2 regions of the Lysobacter sp. A378 genome follow, and region 2 is predicted to be linked to the other one. Evidence: predicted binding sites of a transcription regulator. Region 2 holds the regulator's gene; the other holds the start of a gene.

Region 1 (9,119 bases), 110 kb from region 2:
GCCAACACCCCGGCCGAGAACATCGACTCGCCGGCCAGCTGGACCGACGACGCTGGCAAGACCTGGTTGATCGCGACCGCCAAGGACACCCACCGCCTTGCCGTATACGACGGCGACAGCGGCGCGCATGTCCGCGATATCGGCGGCGAAGGCGCGGCGTTGGGGGAGTTTCGCCGGCCCAACGGCATCGCCGTACTTGACGACGCCGCATCTGGGGCGGGGCAGGCTCTGCTGTTCGTGGTCGAGCGCGACAACCGCCGCGTGCAGGTGCTGGCGCTGCCCGGTTTCGAGCCGCTGGGTGCGTTCGGCCAGCAGCAACTGCGCCAACCTTACGGCCTTTGGGTCAACCGCCTGGCTGACGGCGGTATCGAAGTGCTGGTCAGCGACAACTACATGTCGCCAACCAACGAGGACCTGCCGCCGCCACTGGACGAGCTGGACGAGCGGATCAAGCGCTACCGCCTCGATACCGCGGCGCTGGCCGATGGCCGGGTACAGGCGCGACTGGCCGGCATGTTCGGCGACACCACCGCCGCGGGTGCGATCCGGATCACCGAGTCGCTGGTGGGCGACCCGGCGCACGACCGCCTGCTGATTTCGGAAGAGGACCAGGCCGGCGGCACCCTGTTGCGCGAGTACGGGCTGGACGGCAGGTTCCGTGGCCGCAACATCGGCGGCGACGTGTTCCAGGCCCAGGCCGAGGGCATCGCACTGTGGCAATGCGACGACGGCAGCGGTTACTGGATCGCCACCGATCAGTTCGCCGACCGCAGCGTGTTCCATGTGTTCGACCGTATCAGCCTGGCGCACCTGGGCGCGTTTGCCGGCAACACCGTGGCCAACACCGATGGCGTGTGGCTGCAGCAGGCACCGACCACGCGCTTTCCTGCCGGGGTGTTCTATGCGGTCAACGACGACCAGGGCGTGGGCGCGTTTGACTGGCGCGATATCGCCCGTGCACTAGAGCTCAAGGCCGGCTGCACGCAGTGAGTTGCACGGCGGCGACCGGCGCCGGTCACGCGCTGGCCGCGATCCGCAGTACGTCGTCCAACAAGGCGGCGGCGGTGACTTCGGCCCCGGCGCCGGGGCCCTGGATTACCAACGGCTGTTCGCGGTAACGGTCGGACCAGATCGCGACCTTGTTGTCGGTGCCGGTGCCGGCGGCCAGCGGATGATCCTCGGGCAACGACTCCAGGCTGACGCGCGCCTCGCCCCGACCATTCTGGATATGTTCCAGGCGCGCGATGAAACGCAGTTTGCGCCCGTCCTTGCGTGCGGCAGCGAATCGCTCACGCAACGCGGCATCGAGTGCGGGCAATGCCGCATCGACCTGGTCGCGGGGCAGCGCGGCAAGCGCTGCAGGCACCAGCGACTCGACCTCCACCTCATTGCTGTCCAGCGCTACCCCGGCGCTGCGGGCAAGGATCAGGATCTTGCGCCGTACGTCGTCACCCGACAGGTCCTCGCGCGGGTCGGGCTCGGTGTAACCCGCCTGTCGTGCCTGGCGGACGAAGCCGGAAAACGGACGCTCGCCGTCGTAATGATTGAACAGCCATGCCAACGAACCCGACAGCACCCCGGCGATCGCATGAATACGGTCACCGCCGGCTTGGAGCTCGCGGATCGAACGCAGTAGCGGCAAGCCCGCGCCCACCGTGGCGCTATCGCCGTAGCAGGCACCACCGTGCGCGGCAGCCGTGCGAATCCTGCGCCAGCGTGACAACGAGCCGCCCTGGCCGAGCTTGCAGGCGGTGACTACGTGGATGCCGCGGGTAAGCCATTCGGCATGGCGCTCTGCCACCGCTTCGCTGGCAGTGGCGTCAACCAGGATGCGCGGGCCGCTGTTACCCAGACCGGGCGCGACGTGGTCGAGATCAAACGCATTCGCCATGGACGCAGGCGTGTGCGGTGACTGCACGGCCGCAGCGCCGAATGATCCATCGGGACAGGGACAAAGCCCCCCGTCGTCATGCAACCCCATGCGTGAGTTGGCCACCACAACCAGCGACACGCGATCACCCAGCGGCGTGCCGGCCCAACCCGACAGCCGGGCCAGCACGGCGCTGCCGACATTGCCGGTGCCGAGCAACGCCAGCCGCGCGGGTCCCGGTCGGTAGGCCGCGACAGCCTCCGGTGACCGCGCGAGCACCGCCGCCGCGGCGCTCATTTCGCCACGCGTTTGTTGTCGACGCGCGTCGCCTGCACGCGCTCCAACGCGGCGGTGATGTCGGCGACCAGGTCATCGACATGCTCGATGCCGACCGACAACCGCAGCAGCCCGTCACCGATGCCCGCTTTCGTCCGCGCTTCGGCCGACATGGCCGCATGGGTCATCGTCGCCGCGTGCGCAACCAGGCTTTCCACGCCGCCCAATGACTCGGCCAGGGTGAAGTACTCCAGCCCATCCAGGAATGCGCGTACCGCTGTTTCTGCATCCAGCTCGCCATGCTCCGTCTCACCATGTTCCAGCTCGACACTCAGCATCGCGCCGAATCCGCTTTGCTGGCGCGCGGCAACGGCATGGCCCGGATGGCTCTCCAACCCCGGGTAATGCACCACGCGCACGGCCGGGTGCGCATCCAGCAACTCGACCAGGGCGAGGGTATTTTCCTGATGCACGCGCAGGCGCGCATCCAGCGTGCGCAGGCCGCGCAAGGTCAGGAAACTGTCGAACGGCGACCCGGTGATACCCAGGCAATTGGCCCACCACGCCAATGTCTGGTGCACCTCGGCATCTTTGGCGATCACCGCCCCGCCCACCACGTCGCTGTGGCCGTTGATGTACTTGGTGGTCGAATGCACCACCACGTCGGCGCCAAACGAGATGGGCTGCTGCAACGCGGGTGACAGGAAGGTGTTGTCAACCACCACCCGCGCGCCGGCCGCATGCGAGGCCTCGATCACGAAGCGCAGGTCGGTGATGCGCAGCAACGGATTGGATGGCGTTTCGATCCATACCAATGCCGGGCTTTGCGCCAATGCCTCGCTCAGCGCGCGCGCATCGGTCAGGTCGACCGTGATCAACTGGAACGCACCCTTGGTGGCCAGCGCATCGAACAAGCGCCAGCTGCCGCCATAGGCATCGTGCGGTACCACCAGCCGGTCACCTGGCTTGAGCAATGCGTTCAGCACCAGGGTGATCGCGGCCATGCCGGTCGCGGTGATCACACCGCCTGCGCCACCCTCCAGCTCGGCCAGTGCCTCGCCGAGCAGATCGCGGGTCGGGTTGCCACTGCGGGTGTAGTCGTAGGTGCGCTTGTCGTTGAAGCCGGCAAAACTGAAATTGGACGACAACACCAACGGCGGTGTCACCGCACCAAACGCGAGGTCGCGGTCGATGCCGGCACGCACCGCGGTGGTGGAACGATGACCTTGACGACAGTCCAGCGAATGCAGGCTCATGCCGATGCCCGCGCGTCGGCTTCGACGGATGCCTGTGCATCGGCGACATCCAGCAACGCCTCGCGCAGGATGCGGTCGATCGCTTCGGGTTCCTTGAGGAAGGCATCGTGGCCGTACAGCGATTTCAACACCTGCAGGCGGGTCTCGCCACGCAGGCGTTCGACCAGCTCATAAGCGTCGGCCACCGGCACCAACCGGTCCTCGGCCACCGCGACCACGGTCACCGGCACCCGCACCGTTTCCGGTGACAGCGCCTGCAGGTCGATCGACTCGGACAAACGCACGAATGCGGTCGCGGCGGTGCGGTTGGCGTAGTGGTTTCCGCAGTGCTCCAGATAGTCCTCGGCTGCCACGCGCACCTGGCCATTGACCACCTTGGCGGCGCCGAAACGGCCGTCGAACTCCTCCGGCGTGCGGTAACTCAGGATCGCCAACTGGCGCGCCAGGACCAGCCCGTGGGTATCGTCGCATTGCAACGCACCCAGCGTGACCGCACGTCGCTGCAACGCGCGCCACGCGCTGGCATAGGGATGGGAACGATGGCAGCCGCTGATCGCCACCAGCCGGTGCAGCCGGCTCGGGTACAAGGCGGCGAACTGCAGGCCGACCATGGCGCCGTACGAGCAGCCGATGAAGGCGGCCAGCCGCTCCACGCCCAAGCCATCCAGTAGCGCGGCAATCGCATCGGCCTGGTCGGCCGGATCGATCGGTGCGTCCAGCGCACCGTCGCTGCCGACCCAGTCGAGTGACAAAACGGCGTGTTGCCCGGGATCCAGCGCACGGCCTGAACCGCACTGCGCGTCCCACCAGCCGGCATCGCCGAAGGCCGCACTGGCAGCGACGTGACGGTCGGCGGAGATGCCACCGGCCACCAGCACCACCGGCAACCCGGGATCTCCGATCCACTCATAGCGCACCACCAGCGCGCGCCGGCCGGCATGGCGAAAATCAAGCTCGACCCGGATCTCGCCACGTCGGGCATGGCCAGCCGCAGCGGTATCGGCTGAGACGTTCAGGGACGACGGGATGGCAAACGGGGTGGCAGACGGGGCAAGTTGCAGGCTCATGGCGGCTTCCGGAGTGGCGGGAGCCATCGAGCAGGATGGCCGGTCCACCCCGAGGGCGAGCCGGACAACCATCTTCCGGTGACCGGCCAGAGGACCGGTTACCGCAGGAATTGGCACCTTCGCGCCGCTTGCGCTGCGCTAGGTTGCCCCGGCTTCAAAGGGCCTGTCCCTCTGCCGGTCTCGATGGATGCGAAAGAGTCTGCCAGCGTATTTTCGAAGTGTCAATCGCTTTATCCGGATTGAGCGATTGATAAGATCTTCCAGCTACTGAGATCTCGGCGCTGCCGACAAACCACTACACTGCCGCCCCATCGCCGCCCGCCTCATTGAAGATACCGCCGCATGATCCGTCGCCTGCTTGCCATCGCCTGCACCGCGCTCCTGCTAAGCGCGTGCGCCACGGTCTCCGTCCCGACAACCGGGCTTCACACCGTCGCAGAGCGCTACATCTCCGAGCCGTATCCGGAAGCCGAGCTGGATTCGCTGGCGACCTGGCACGCACACGACGGCAGCACCTGGTTGATCGCCAGCGCCAAATCCACCCACGAGCTGATGGTGTTCGATGTCGACAGCGGCGCCTTGTTGCGCACCATCGGCGGCAAGGGCAAGAACTCCGGACAATTCAACCGGCCCAACGGCGTGGCCGTGCATGGCGACCGCCTGTTTGTCGTGGAACGCGACAACCACCGACTGCAGGTGTTCGACCTGCCGGGGCTGCAGCCCCTCGCAAGCTTCGGCGAGGACGTGCTGCGCAGCCCCTACGGCCTGTGGATCAACGACACCGCACCGGGCGAGATGGATATCTACGTCACCGACAGCTTCATGTACGGCGAGCGTTACGACATCGTGCCGCCGCTGCCCGAGCTCGACCAGCGCGTACGCCGCTTCCACGCGCACACCGATGCAACCGGTGAATTGCAGATTAATTACCTCGGGTCGTTTGGCGAGACCACGGAGCCCGGGGCGTTGCAGGTGGTCGAGTCGATCGCCGGCGATGCCGCCCACGACCGTCTGCTGATTGCCGACGAGCATGGCGCTGCCGCAGCCGGCGCAGCCCCGTATCCCTCCGGCAACCAAAGTCGCCGCATGTCCACCTTGCGCGAGTACACCCTCGACGGCCGCTACACCGGCGTCAGCCTGCCATCGGGCACGTTCGCGGCCGATGCCGAGGGCATTGCCTTGTGGCAGTGCCGCAATGGCGCCGGTTACTGGGTTGCGGTCGACCAACACGACCCATTGACGAGCTTCCACCTGTTCGAACACAACAATCTGCGTCCGGTGGGCAGCTTCCAGGGCCAGTTGACCTCCGGTACCGACGGCATCGCCTTGCACGCCGCCAGCACGCCGGCATTTCCTGATGGCGTGCTGGTCGCCGTACATGACGATCAAGCGGTGGCCACATTCGATCTGGTGGATATCGCCAATGCCCTTGGCCTTTCCGCGGATTGCACTGGCGCCCGATGACGCGCTCCCGGCGACTGGTTCCGGGCCTGGCGATCGCGTTGATGGGCATCGTTCCGATCGCGCTCGCCGGCACCCTGTACCGCTGGACCGATGCCAACGGCGTCAACCATTACGGCGACCGCCAGCTCCGGGACACCGCTCCCCCGGTGGAGAGCGGCAGGATTCCGGCGTTCGTCGAACCCACGGCGATCGCCCGGCTGCGGATCGAGGCACGCGGCAGCGAGTACTACGTCTGGGCCGACAACCAGCTGAGCGGTCCGATCGAGGTGATGCTGCATTACCGGCACCACCGCAACACCACCAGCGATCCCGCACTACCGGCGCGAGCGACGGTTCACACCGGCGGCAGCACCGTGGTGTCGGTACTGCGAGCAACCGATCCTGGCCAGCCGGTGGACTTCGACCTGCGCATGGACAGCCTGCCGGGCAACCCGAGCGCGGCACCTGGCGATACCACCTACCTGCTGCCGGTGGCGCGCGACACCGCGGAAATCGACCAGGGCTATGGCGGAACCTTCAGCCACGACGACCCGGAAAATCGCTATGCGGTCGACTTCGCGGTACCGGTCGGGACACCGGTACTGGCAGCACGTGGCGGCGTGGTGATGCAACTGGAAGAGGGCTTCGAACGCACCAGCCTGGACCGGGATGCCTACGCCGGCCGCGCCAATTTCATCCGGCTGCTGCACGACGACGGCGCGATGAGCCTGTACGCCCACCTGCAGGTCGATGGGGTGCTGGTCCAAGCCGGCCAACGCGTCACCGCCGGCCAGCAAATCGGCCTGTCGGGAAACACCGGCTTCACCACCGGTCCACACCTGCACTTCGTCGTGCAGGTGAACCGTGGCATGCGGCTGGTCTCACTGCCATTTCGCATGCAGGGCGTCGAGATTGAACCATCGCGTCCCGCCGCTGCGTTGAGCAGCGACGTCGCCGGAGGGTGACCGCGATGCCGGATCAGGCCGCTTCCGCCTGGCCCAACTCTTCGGACATCGCCCGCCACCTGGGAAGTTTGTCGAGCATGCCGACCGCGTGCAGGTAGCCTTCGTCCACCGGCGTGTCGCGCACCAGCGCGGCGGCGACATGCACCGCGCCGGTGACCCAGAAGCCGGTGGAACGCATGCGGCGTGGCCGGGATTGATGGGCCACGGCCTCCACGATGGGCATCGGCAGCCCCCACAGGCCAAGCAGGTACGCGCCAGCCTCGGCGTAACCCGGACTGGCCGCACTGATGTCCGCATCGCCGTCAGGCTCGGATGCAAGTTCCGGGTCGGTCTCGCCACCAATGCCGGGTAACAGCAGGCCCACCTCGGCAAGCAGCCCGGCGGTGGCCGCCAACTCGGCACTGGGGCCGGCCAGCAGTTTCCGGGCCAGGCGCGACGTCGCCAGTGCGCGCCATTGCATCGCCTCCCGGTCAACATTTGTGGTCTCCTCGCCGGATCCGCCAAAGGCCTCACTGACCAGGACCAGTTGTCCCAGCATGCCCATTCCCAGGCGGGTCACCGCCGAACGGATATCGGTAATCTCCCGTCCGGCGGAGAAAAATGCGGAGTTGCACAGTCGCAGCACCTTGGCCGCCAGCGCCGGATCCTGTGAAAGCACATAGGCGATCTCGGCCATGCTCACATCCGGATCGCCCATCAGCTGCACCAGTTCGATATACATCCGCGGCGCCGGCGGCAACGACTCGACCTGCCCGACACTTCGTTTGAGCTCTTCGTTGTCCAGCAACTCCCGCAGATCGATGAACCCCTCGACCGCATCGATCAACTCCCCGCCGTCCAGTGGTTTGTGCAGTACGCGGTGCGCGCCAGCCAGGGCGTGCATGGCCTCGCCACCCTGCCCGCGCTCCAGCAGCAGGATCCGCACCGCATCGGGGTGCTTGGCCCGCAGCTCGGTCAGCACGTGGGAGCCATGCAAGCCCAGGTCCGTGACCAGTACGTCGACCTGCCGGCCCAGGGTAATGACGGCGGCAGCGTCAGCGACGCACTCAACCTGCCAATCCAGTCCGAAATCGGCAAGCACCAACTTCAGCTCATCGGCCTGTCCTGCATCCTCACCGGCAATAACTATGAACACTGATAATTCTCCATGGACGTGGCGAACGAATCGTCCGCCCAACCGCGGTAGCGGCCGGCGTCAGCCGGACTTTAGGGCCGTCCGGACCCCGGTCACATTCGCCACCCCCTATAATTGCGTCCTTCCCCGCTCTGCTGGCGTGCCCGTGCGCGCCGTCCCCATGTCCGATGTTTCCCAGCAGGCGCTGCGCCGCCGCACCTTCGCCATCATTTCCCACCCCGATGCCGGCAAGACCACGCTGACCGAGAAGCTGTTGCTGTTCGGCGGCGCGATCCAGATGGCCGGCTCGGTCAAGGGCCGCAAAGCCGCCCGCCATGCCACCTCCGACTGGATGAAGCTGGAGCAGGAGCGCGGCATCTCGGTGACTTCCTCGGTGATGCAGTTCCCCTACAACGGGCACATCGTCAACCTGCTCGACACCCCGGGCCATGCGGACTTCGGCGAGGACACCTACCGGGTGCTGACCGCGGTCGACTCGGCGCTGATGGTGATCGACGTGGCCAAGGGCGTGGAGGAGCGCACGATCAAGCTGATGGAGGTCTGCCGGCTGCGCGACACGCCGATCATGACCTTCATCAACAAGCTCGACCGCGAGGGCCGCGACCCGATCGACCTGCTCGACGAGGTCGAGAGCGTGCTGGGCATCCAGTGCGCGCCGGTCACCTGGCCGATCGGCATGGGCAAACGGCTCAAGGGCGTGGTCCACCTGGTGACCGGTGAGGTCCACCTGTACGAGCAGGGGCGCAACTTCACCCGCCAGGATTCGACCATCTTTTCCTCCATCGAGGACCCCGGGCTGGAAGCGCGGATCGGCGCGGCGGCCCTGGCCGAGGCACGCGGGGAGCTGGAGCTGGTCCAGGGCGCCAGCCATCCGTTCGAGTTGGACAAATACCTCGCCGGCGAACAGACCCCGGTGTTCTTTGGCTCGGCGGTCAACAATTTCGGCGTGCAGCTGCTGCTGGACTTCTTCGTCAAGCATGCTCCCAGCCCGCAGCCGCGCGCGACCACTACCCGTGACGTGGATCCGACCGAAGACAAGCTGACCGGCTTCGTGTTCAAGATCCAGGCCAACATGGACCCGCAGCATCGCGACCGGGTCGCCTTCAT
Region 2 (9,119 bases):
CAAGGCATAGACGTCGTTGTCGACCTCCACCAGCAAGGTCGGAAGAATCGCCAGGGTCAGCGGTACCTGGATTACGAAGCGCGAGCCGTGCCCAGGTTCCGACTGGATCTGGACCCGGCCGGACAACTCGTGGATGCGTGATTGCACCACGTCCATGCCTACCCCGCGCCCGGACAGGTCACTGACCTCGGCGCGGGTGGAGAAGCCCGGCAGGAAAAGCAGTTGCAGGCACTCGTCCGGCGACAGTCTGGTTGCGGCGTCGGCATCGACCAGGCTTTTGCGCACGGCAATGTCGCGGATCCGGTCCGGGTCGATTCCGGCGCCGTCATCGCGGACCTCGATGACCACGTGGTCGCCTTCCTGCTGTGCGGACAAGCGCACGTGGCCTTGCTCGGGCTTGCCTGAGTTGCGCCGCGCCTCGGGTGACTCGATGCCATGGTCGATCGCATTGCGCACCAGGTGCACCAGCGGGTCGGCCAGCGCCTCGACCAGATTGCGGTCCAGCTCGGTCTCCGCGCCAACGACTTCCAACTCGACATTCTTCTGCAGTTGCCGCGCGACATCGCGGGCGAGCTTGGGAAAGCGGGCGAACACGCGGCCGACCGGCTGCATTCGCGCCATCATCACCGCTGACTGCAGGCGCGAGGTCGCGCCGTCCAGCGCGCCGACCGCGCGATCGAGTTCCTCGTCATGCAGTCGCGGACGCAAGGTCTTCAGGCGGTTGCGCGCCAGTACCAGCTCCCCGACCAGGTTGACCATGGTGTCGAGGCGGCGCACGTCGACACGCACCGTCGGCTCGTCCTGGTGCGCCGGGGCGGCAGGCTTGCGCGGCTTTGGTGGGCTGGGCGCCGCCGGTTGAGCCGGTGGTGGCGCGGGCACGGCTGCAGGGATGGCCGCAGGCGGCTCCGGCGTCGCTGCAGGCGACACCACGCCGGGTGTGCCGCCGCTGCCGTGCAGGCTGTCGAGCAATGCCTCGAAGTCGAGCTCATCCAGGTCGTCGCCGCCGGGGGCGGCTGGCGATTTGATGTCGTGGTTTGCCGGAATTCCGGTTATGGCCGCATCGACCCGCAGGCTGTCGATCAATGCTTGGGGTGCGGGCGTCATCGGCTCGCCGGCGGAGACGCAATCGAGCATGTCGACCAGCAGGTCCAGGGCCTGCTGGGAGCCGTCGAAGGCAGCGGCATCCAGCACCGCATCGCCGGTACGTGCCAGGTTCAGTCGATCCTCCACCGCGTGGCAGATCGTCACCATGGCCGGGAAATCCAGGAACCCGGCGCCACCCTTGATGGTGTGGAAACCGCGGAACACCGAGTTCAGGCATTCACGATCGGCGGGCGCGTGCTCCAGTGCGACCATCTGCTCGCCAAGTTGATCGAGGATCTCGCGCGCCTCGACCAGAAAGTCGGCGCAGATGTCGGACGCGGTGTCCATGCCGCTATAGCCCCAGCGACGACAGCAGTGTGTTGGCGTCGTCCTGGCTGACAGGCTCCGGATCCAGGCCGGCGATCGCGGGGCCGTGGCCACGGTTGGAAGCTTGCGGCGCAATGCCGGACTCCTCCTGGCCGACCACCTCACCCAGCCCGACGTGCACGGCGCGTACCAGCGAGACCACGCGCAGGATGATCTGCCCGGTAAGGTCCTGGTAGCCCTGGGCGGCGGTCAGCTCCGACAGTCGCGAGCGGATGCCGAGCATGGCATCGCGTTGCGTATCGTCCAGCGGCGTGGGCAGCTGGCGCAGCAGCGCGCTGCATTCATCGACCAGGTCCAGCGAGCGCATGCTGGCGCGTTCGGTGAGGGTGACCACGTGCTCCAGCCGCGCGCAGGCGTCGGGCAGCGAGGTTGCATTGGGTTGCGCGTTGCCATCCTCGCCGAACGCCTGCTCCAGTTCGCGTGCGAGTCGGGACAGCCCCTGCACGAATGGTTGGGTACGCCATTGGATCAACGCATCGACGTTCTCTCGCCAGCCGTCATGGTCGTCGTTTTCCAATGCCCACAGCGCGGCGTGCAGGCGTTGGGTGATGACCTGTCGGTCGTCGCTGTTCACGCGCCCGCCCCGAGGCGCTCGAATACCTTGCCCAGCTTGTCGCCCAACGTCGCGGCGGTAAACGGCTTGATGACGTAGCCGTTCACGCCGGCTTGCGCGGCTTCGATGATCTGCTCGCGCTTGGCCTCGGCGGTGACCATCAGCACCGGCACCTTGGCCAATGCGGGATCCTTGCGGATCGCCTTCAGCAGGTCGATGCCGGGCATGCCGGGCATGTTCCAGTCGGTGATCACCAGGTCGAAGCTCGCCTTGTTCAGCTCTACCAGGGCGGTGGTGCCGTCGTCGGCTTCGGCCGTGTTGGTGAAGCCAAGGTCGTTGAGCAGGTTCTTGACGATGCGGCGCATCGTGGAGAAGTCGTCGACGATGAGGATGCGGATATTCTTGTCCATGGGTCTGGAGGCACTCGGGAAGCGGTTGAAAATGATGATTCGATTGCGGCGATGGTTCAGTCACTCGGGTCCATGGCGGTGTCGCGCCACTCGCCCAGTCGCGCGCGCAGCCGCAGCATCGACTGGCCGTGGATCTGGCACACGCGTGACTCGCTGATCGACAGCACGCCGCCGATCTCGCGCATGTTCAGCTCTTGCTCGTAGTACAACGACAGCACCAGCTGTTCGCGCTCGGGCAGCTCGCCGATGGCTTCGCCGAGTGAGTCCCGGAACTCGCCATAATCGAACGCGCGTGCGGGGTTGGCATCGCCAGCGGCGGCCACGCGCGGTTCGCCGTCGTGCTCGTCGGTGTGCGCATCAAGACTGATCAACTGGCCGCGCGAGGATTCCTCCAGCATGCGGTAGTACTCATCCAGGCCGATCTCCAACTCACCAGCAACCTCCTGCGCGGTGGCGGCGCGGCCGGTGGCCTGCTCAATCCGGCGGGTCGCGGCGATCACGTCGCGATAGCGGCGATGTACCGAGCGCGGCACCCAGTCGCCACGCCGGATCTCGTCGATCATCGAGCCGCGGATGCGGATCGACGCATAGGTCTCGAATGCCGCGCCCTGGTCGTCCTGGAAGTTTCGTGCAGCGTCCAGCAAGCCGAGCATCCCGGCCTGGATCAGGTCATCGACCTCGACGCTCGATGGCAATCGTGCCGCGAGGTGGTGGGCAATGCGACGGACCAGCTCGCCGTGGCGCTCGACCACTTCGGATGCATCCTGGCGCGGCAAGCTGGCGCGATAGGCAGCGGCGGCATGACTCATGCGATGGCTCCCCGGGCGGGCGTGATCAACCGTTCCATGTAGAACTCGACATGCCCGCGGGGGCCTGGCGGGGACTGCCATTGGCCGGCGCGGCGGGTGATGTCACGGAACGCCATCGCCGAGGGACTGGACGGGAACGCCTGGGTTACCGCCTCCTGGCGCTGAATGGCGCGGCGCAACCATTCGTCGCGGGGAATCGCGCCCAGGTAGTTCAGGGTCACGTCGAGAAATTTCGATGCGACCCGCTCCAGCTTGCCAAACAGCTGGCGGCCCTCGCCGGGGTTGTTGACCTGGTTGGCTAGCACCTGGATGCGACTGACCCCGCGGTCGCGATTGAGCACCTTGATAAGCGCATAGGCATCGGTGACCGAAGCCGGCTCGTCGCACACCACGACGATCACGTCCTGCGCGGCCTGGCAGAAGGTCAGCACGCTGTCGGCAATGCCGGCGGCGTTGTCGATCACCATGGCGTCGATTGGCAGGTCCAGCTGGCTGAAGGCATGCACCAGGCCAACATGCTGTTGTGGCAGCAGCTCAACCATGTGGCGCTTGCCCGAGGCAGCGGGCACGACCCAAAGTCCACCCGGGCCTTCCAGCAGGGTGTCGCGCAGTTCGCAGCGCTCGGCGAATACATCGGCCAGGGTGAACCGCGGTGACAAGCCGAGCATGACGTCGACATTGGCCAGGCCCAGGTCGGTATCCAGCAACAAGGTGCGCTGGCCGGAGTTCTGCAGCGACATTGCCAGGTTGACCGATACGCTGGTCTTGCCCACGCCGCCCTTGCCGCTGGCCACGGCAATGACCCGGACCGGGGCCGCGCGCGCAGACGTTGTCGGCGTGGCGCCAGCAGGCTGCGCCATCATCGCGGGAACGGGTTGGAGGTCAGGCGATGGCATGGTGATCCTCGGTGACAAAGGGGTTATCGGCCGCACGGCGCAGTTTCTCCAGTTGCAGGACCAGGTTGGACGCATCGGCGGCCTCCAGATCCTCTGGAACGCTTTGGCCATGGGCGGTGTAGGTCAGGCTCAGGCCGTTGCGGATGGCGACCGACAAGGCCGCGCCAAGGCGTCCGGTCTCATCGGTCTTGGTCAGCACCACGCCTTCGGGACTGGCCATCCGGTAGCGGCGGACCAGCTCACTCATGTCATGGGGGTGTGCGCTGGCGGGCAGTACCAGCAAGCTGCGCAACTGGCGGGTGGCACGCAGCCAGGTGATCTGGCTGAGCAGCGCGCGGTCACGGGCCCCATAACCGGCGGTATCGACCAGCACCAATGGATAGTCCTGCAGCTGGGCCAGCGTCTGGGCCAGGGATTCCGGCCCGTTCGACTCGCATACGGTGATGCCGAGGCGGCGTCCATGTGCATGCAGTTGTTCGATTGCGCCCACGCGCTCGCTGTCAGTGGTCACCATGGCGACATCGCGGGCACGGTGGCGGGCGGCAAAGCGGGCCGCCAGCTTTGCCACGGTCGTGGTCTTGCCGGCGCCGGTCGGTCCGATCAGTGCGATCACGCCGCCGTCGTCGATGGGCTCGCTGCGGCTGATGGTCAGCATCCGTGCCAGCTCGGCGAGCATCGGTGCGCGCACCTTGTCCGGGTCCAGCGCCGGGTTGATCTTGGCGGCAATGGTCTGTGCCAGGGACTCGTCGCAGCCATACCCCAGCAGCATGTCGTAGGCGGCGGCACGCGCCGGGGAGCCGCGCAGGCGTTCGCTGGTGAACTGGCCCATCTCGCGCTCGATCATCCGTCGCATCGAACCCAGTTCCTCGCGCATGGCGATGATGCCGGGGTCCGGCTCGGCAACCACGTGTACCGCCGGTGGCGCGACCTTGATGCTGGCCTCGGCCGCAGCGGCCGGTGCCGGCAGGAGCGACGATATCGTCGTGGCCGGTGAGGTGGGTTCCTGGACTGGGGCCGGGTCTGGAAGATCGGCTGGCAGCAGGTCCCGGTCGGCGAGTGCATTCATCATCGCCTCGAAGTGGGTCGGTGATCCGGTTGCTGCGTTCAAGGCTGCAGCGGTCGGGGCAGCGTTGGCCTGTGGCCGCGCACCGGCAGGGCGTGACGCATTCGGGTGGAGGGCGGCCGCTGGCGGTGTGTAGCCGGTGAGCTCGGCCAGGGTCGCTTCGGCGTGTTCCTTGTCATGGCTTTCCGGGGAACCACCAATGCGGAACACGGCGCGTGCGCGGCTGGCGAAACTGTCGCGCGGTGGCGACGTCTTCGAGTCGGGGCCCGATGCCGGCGTCACGGCTGCCTTGTCGCTCGCGTCGTCGTGGTTCCGGCCCGCGTGTCCGGGGGTTGCCGGCGGCAGCTCGTCGGGCCTGGTGGCAGCCGGCGTCGGCGACAGTGCCGGCGTCGCGGCACGCAGCGCCTGATGCACCAGTGCCTCGTCGTAATCGGTCGCCGCAACGACCTCGATCCCGTCGGCGGTCGGACGCGTCGACAGGATGACCGACTCCGCCCCCTGTTCCTCGCGCACCATGCGCAATGCGCTGCGCATGTCGGTGGCAATGAAGCGCTTGATTCTCATGACGTTGTTCCCTTGTTCCCGTTATTCCAGGCCCTGGTTTGTCAACCAATCGAGCCGACCAACCGCAAACGCTTCTCTTCCGGTACTTCGGTGTAAGCCAGTACCGACAGGGCCGGTACGCTGTGCCGCACCAGCCGCGCGATGGTTGCGCGGATCCCGCCGGGCACCAGCAGGACGGCCGGTTCGCCGCGTCCCTCCTGCTGCGTCACCAGATCGTTGAGGTTCTGGTGCAGCCGCTCGGCAAGTCCTGGTTCCAACGCGGCGCCGGTGCCGTTGACCGACTCTTGCAATACCTGTTCCAGAGCCGGCGCCAAGGTATAGACGGGCAGTTCGGTCTTGAGCCCATTAAGCTCCTGGACGATGAAGCGCCCCAGTGCGTTGCGGACCGCAGCGGTCAAAGCGGCCGGGTCCTGGGTGTGCGCGCCGTGCTCCAGCAGTGCCTCCACGATCTGGCGCATCTGCCGCAGCGGCACCTTCTCCAGCAACAGCGATTGCAGTACCCGTACCACGACCGACAGCGGCAGCAACTTGGGCGTCAAGTCCTCGACGAGTTTGGGGGTCGCCTTGCCCACGCTGGCCAGCAGCTGCTGTACTTCGTCGTGACCCAGCAGCTCGGAGGCGCGTTCGCGCACCACGTGCGACAGGTGGGTGGCGACCACGGTGGCGGCGTCCACCACCGTGTAGCCCAGCGATTCGGCATGGGCGCGCTGGTCCGGCGGGATCCATACCGCATCCAGCCCGAATGCCGGGTCCTTGCCGGGGATGCCTTCCAACGGGCCAAATACCTGGCCCGGGTCGAGTGCCAGGTTGCGGTCCGGGTACAACTCGCCGGTCGCCATTGGCACTCCATGCACCAGGATCCGGTACTGGCCGGGCGACAGCTCCAGGTTGTCGCGCACGTGCACCGCCGGGATCAGGAAGCCCAGATCCTGGGTCAGCTTGCGCCGGATGCCTTTCAGCCTCGCCAGCAATTCACCGCCACGGGTCTTGTCGACCAGCGCGATCAGCTTGTATCCCACCTCCAGCCCCAGCGGCTCCACCGGGCGCACTTCGTCCCAGCTCAGCTCGGCCATGGCCTGGTTCTGGCTGCTGCCGGTGGCCGCCTCATCGGTATCCGCGGTCGCGGCGGCGGCCGTCTCGCGCCTGTGCAGTTTCCAGGCCGCATAGCCGACGATGGCCGACAGGGTCAGAAACGGCAGGTTGGGCATTCCCGGGACCACGCCGATCAGGCCCAGCAGCAAGGCGGCGACGAACAGTGCGCGCTTGTGCCCGAATACCTGCGCCGATACCGCCGGTCCCATGTCCTGCTCGCGGGTTGCCCGGGTGACCAGCATCGCGACCGCCGTGGACACCAGCAGCGCCGGCAACTGGGCGACCAAACCGTCACCGATGGTCAGCAGTGCGTACACCTGGGCCGCGCTGGAGAATGCCATGTCATGCTGGATCACGCCGATCAGGATGCCGCCGACCAGGTTGATCACCAGGATCAGAAGGCCGGCGATCGCATCACCGCGGACGAACTTGCTGGCGCCGTCCATCGAGCCGTAGAAGTCGGCTTCCTCCGAGACTTCCTGGCGCCGTGCCTTGGCATCTTCGCGCGTCAACAAACCGGCGTTGAGATCGGCATCGATCGCCATCTGCTTGCCGGGCATCGCGTCCAGGATAAAGCGTGCCGACACTTCGGCGATGCGCCCGGAGCCTTTGGTTACCACGATGAAGTTGACGATGGTCAGGATCGAAAAAACGATCAGGCCGACGGCGTAGCTGCCACCAATGACGAAATTGCCGAACGACTCGATCACGTGCCCGGCCGCGCCGGGACCTTCGTGACCATGCAGCAGCACCACCCGGGTGGAGGCGACGTTCAGTGCCAGCCGCAGCAGGGTGACCATCAACAACACCGACGGGAACACCGAGAATTCCAGCGGCCGCTTGACGTAAACCACCGCCAACAACACCACCAGGGACAGCGCGATGTTGATGGTGAACAACGCATCCAGCACCAACGGTGCCAGCGGTACCACCACCATCGCCAACATCGCCAACACCACCACCGGGGCGGCGGCTCCGTCGCGCACCGAACGGGCGAGGTCGGCTATGGAAAACCGGCTCATGGTTGCACTCACGCTGCCGGCCCCCCGTCAGCCGGGTCGACGGCGCCGTCCGCGCCTACGTCCAACGGCTGCAACGACGGAGCCGGACCGTGCGCCGGCTGCCAGCGCTTGAGCTGGTACACGTAGGACAGTATCTGTGCGACTGCAGCGTAGAGTTTCACGGGGATTTCCTGGTCGACCTTGGCCTGCCTATACAAGGCGCGTGCCAGCGGCGGTGCCTCGACCACGGTGATGCGGTGCTTCCCGGCCACGTCGCGGATCATCAATGCGGTCTCGTCCACACCCTTGGCGACCACCCGGGGCGCACGCATGTTGTCGGGGTCGTACTTCAGCGCGACTGCGTAGTGGGTCGGATTCATCACCACCACGTCGGCGCTGGGCACCGCCTCCATCGTCTGGCGTTGCGACAGTTGGCGTGCGACCTGGCGCACCCGGGCCTTGATCTCAGGGTTGCCCTCGGTCTGCTTCATCTCGTCGCGGACTTCCTGCTTGGTCATCTTCAGCTTGCTGCGGTGCTGGTAGCGTTGCCACGGCACATCGATGGCGGCAATCAACGCCAGCGAACCCGACATCGCCAGCAGCGCGGTCATCGCGGTGTGCAGGCCGGTGTCGATGGCGACATGCAGTCCCATCCGGGGCATCAGCAACAGGTTGTCGACCGCGCCGATGATGACCAGGGCGCCGGTGCCAACCACCAGCAGCACCCGCAGCATCGAACGCAGCAGCTCGGCGAAGCCGTCCTTGCCATAGATGCGCTTGAGGCCCGAGGCCGGGTTGAGACGCTTGAAATCCGGTTGCAATGCCTTGTTGGAGAAGCGGATGCCGCTCATCAGGGCCGGCGCGATCAGGCAGGCCACCAATGCGGCGGCCAGCACCGGCAACACCGGCAGCATCAGTGAAATGGCCAGGGTCACCGCGTGTGTGATCAAGCGGTCGGGGTGGCCGAGGATGGCCGGATTGAAGGCCAGCGCGCCGCCCAGCCAGCTCTGCGCCGCGGTGCCGATTCCCGGCGCCAGCAACATCAATGCCGTCGCGGTGATCCCCAGCACGGCCACGTTGGCGAGTTCCCGGGAGCGCGGGACATCGCCTTTTTCACGAGACTCGCGCAGGCGCTTCTCGGTCGGTTGCTCGGTGCGGTCCTCTTGATCGCCGGACATGACAGGGTTCCTGCTGTGGCCACTGAGTGGCCAGTCGGGTACAGCGCGACCGGCAGGCTGAGAGCGGTCAGCCGGTCAATGCG

The links. The regulator FliA, encoded in region 2, starts transcription of late flagellar genes. The targets are predictions, from matches to a motif close to TAAAGTTTNNCNNNCNNNGGCCGATAA.
Region 1: the regulator FliA is predicted to act here: its motif matches at 8,060-8,086, upstream of ACW7G1_RS13080 (HDOD domain-containing protein).

The regions. Positions count from the first base shown of each region.
Region 1 is NZ_JBSVRK010000004.1:49,021-58,139, forward strand. Features, by position in the region: gene ACW7G1_RS13050 (phytase) at 1-990, shown strand, start outside; gene ACW7G1_RS13055 (homoserine dehydrogenase) at 1,016-2,167, opposite strand; gene metB (cystathionine gamma-synthase) at 2,164-3,402, opposite strand; gene metX (homoserine O-succinyltransferase MetX) at 3,399-4,469, opposite strand; SAM riboswitch class I at 4,535-4,659, opposite strand; gene ACW7G1_RS13070 (phytase) at 4,812-5,933, shown strand; gene ACW7G1_RS13075 (peptidoglycan DD-metalloendopeptidase family protein) at 5,930-6,877, shown strand; gene ACW7G1_RS13080 (HDOD domain-containing protein) at 6,891-8,012, opposite strand; gene ACW7G1_RS13085 (peptide chain release factor 3) at 8,173-9,119, shown strand, end outside.
Region 2 is NZ_JBSVRK010000004.1:154,609-163,727, reverse strand. Features, by position in the region: gene ACW7G1_RS13595 (chemotaxis protein CheA) at 1-1,431, opposite strand, end outside; gene ACW7G1_RS13590 (protein phosphatase CheZ) at 1,436-2,044, opposite strand; gene cheY (chemotaxis response regulator CheY) at 2,041-2,433, opposite strand; gene ACW7G1_RS13580 (RNA polymerase sigma factor FliA) at 2,490-3,242, opposite strand; gene ACW7G1_RS13575 (MinD/ParA family protein) at 3,239-4,138, opposite strand; gene flhF (flagellar biosynthesis protein FlhF) at 4,125-5,765, opposite strand; gene flhA (flagellar biosynthesis protein FlhA) at 5,807-7,879, opposite strand; gene flhB (flagellar biosynthesis protein FlhB) at 7,888-9,036, opposite strand; gene fliR (flagellar biosynthetic protein FliR) at 9,104-9,119, opposite strand, start outside.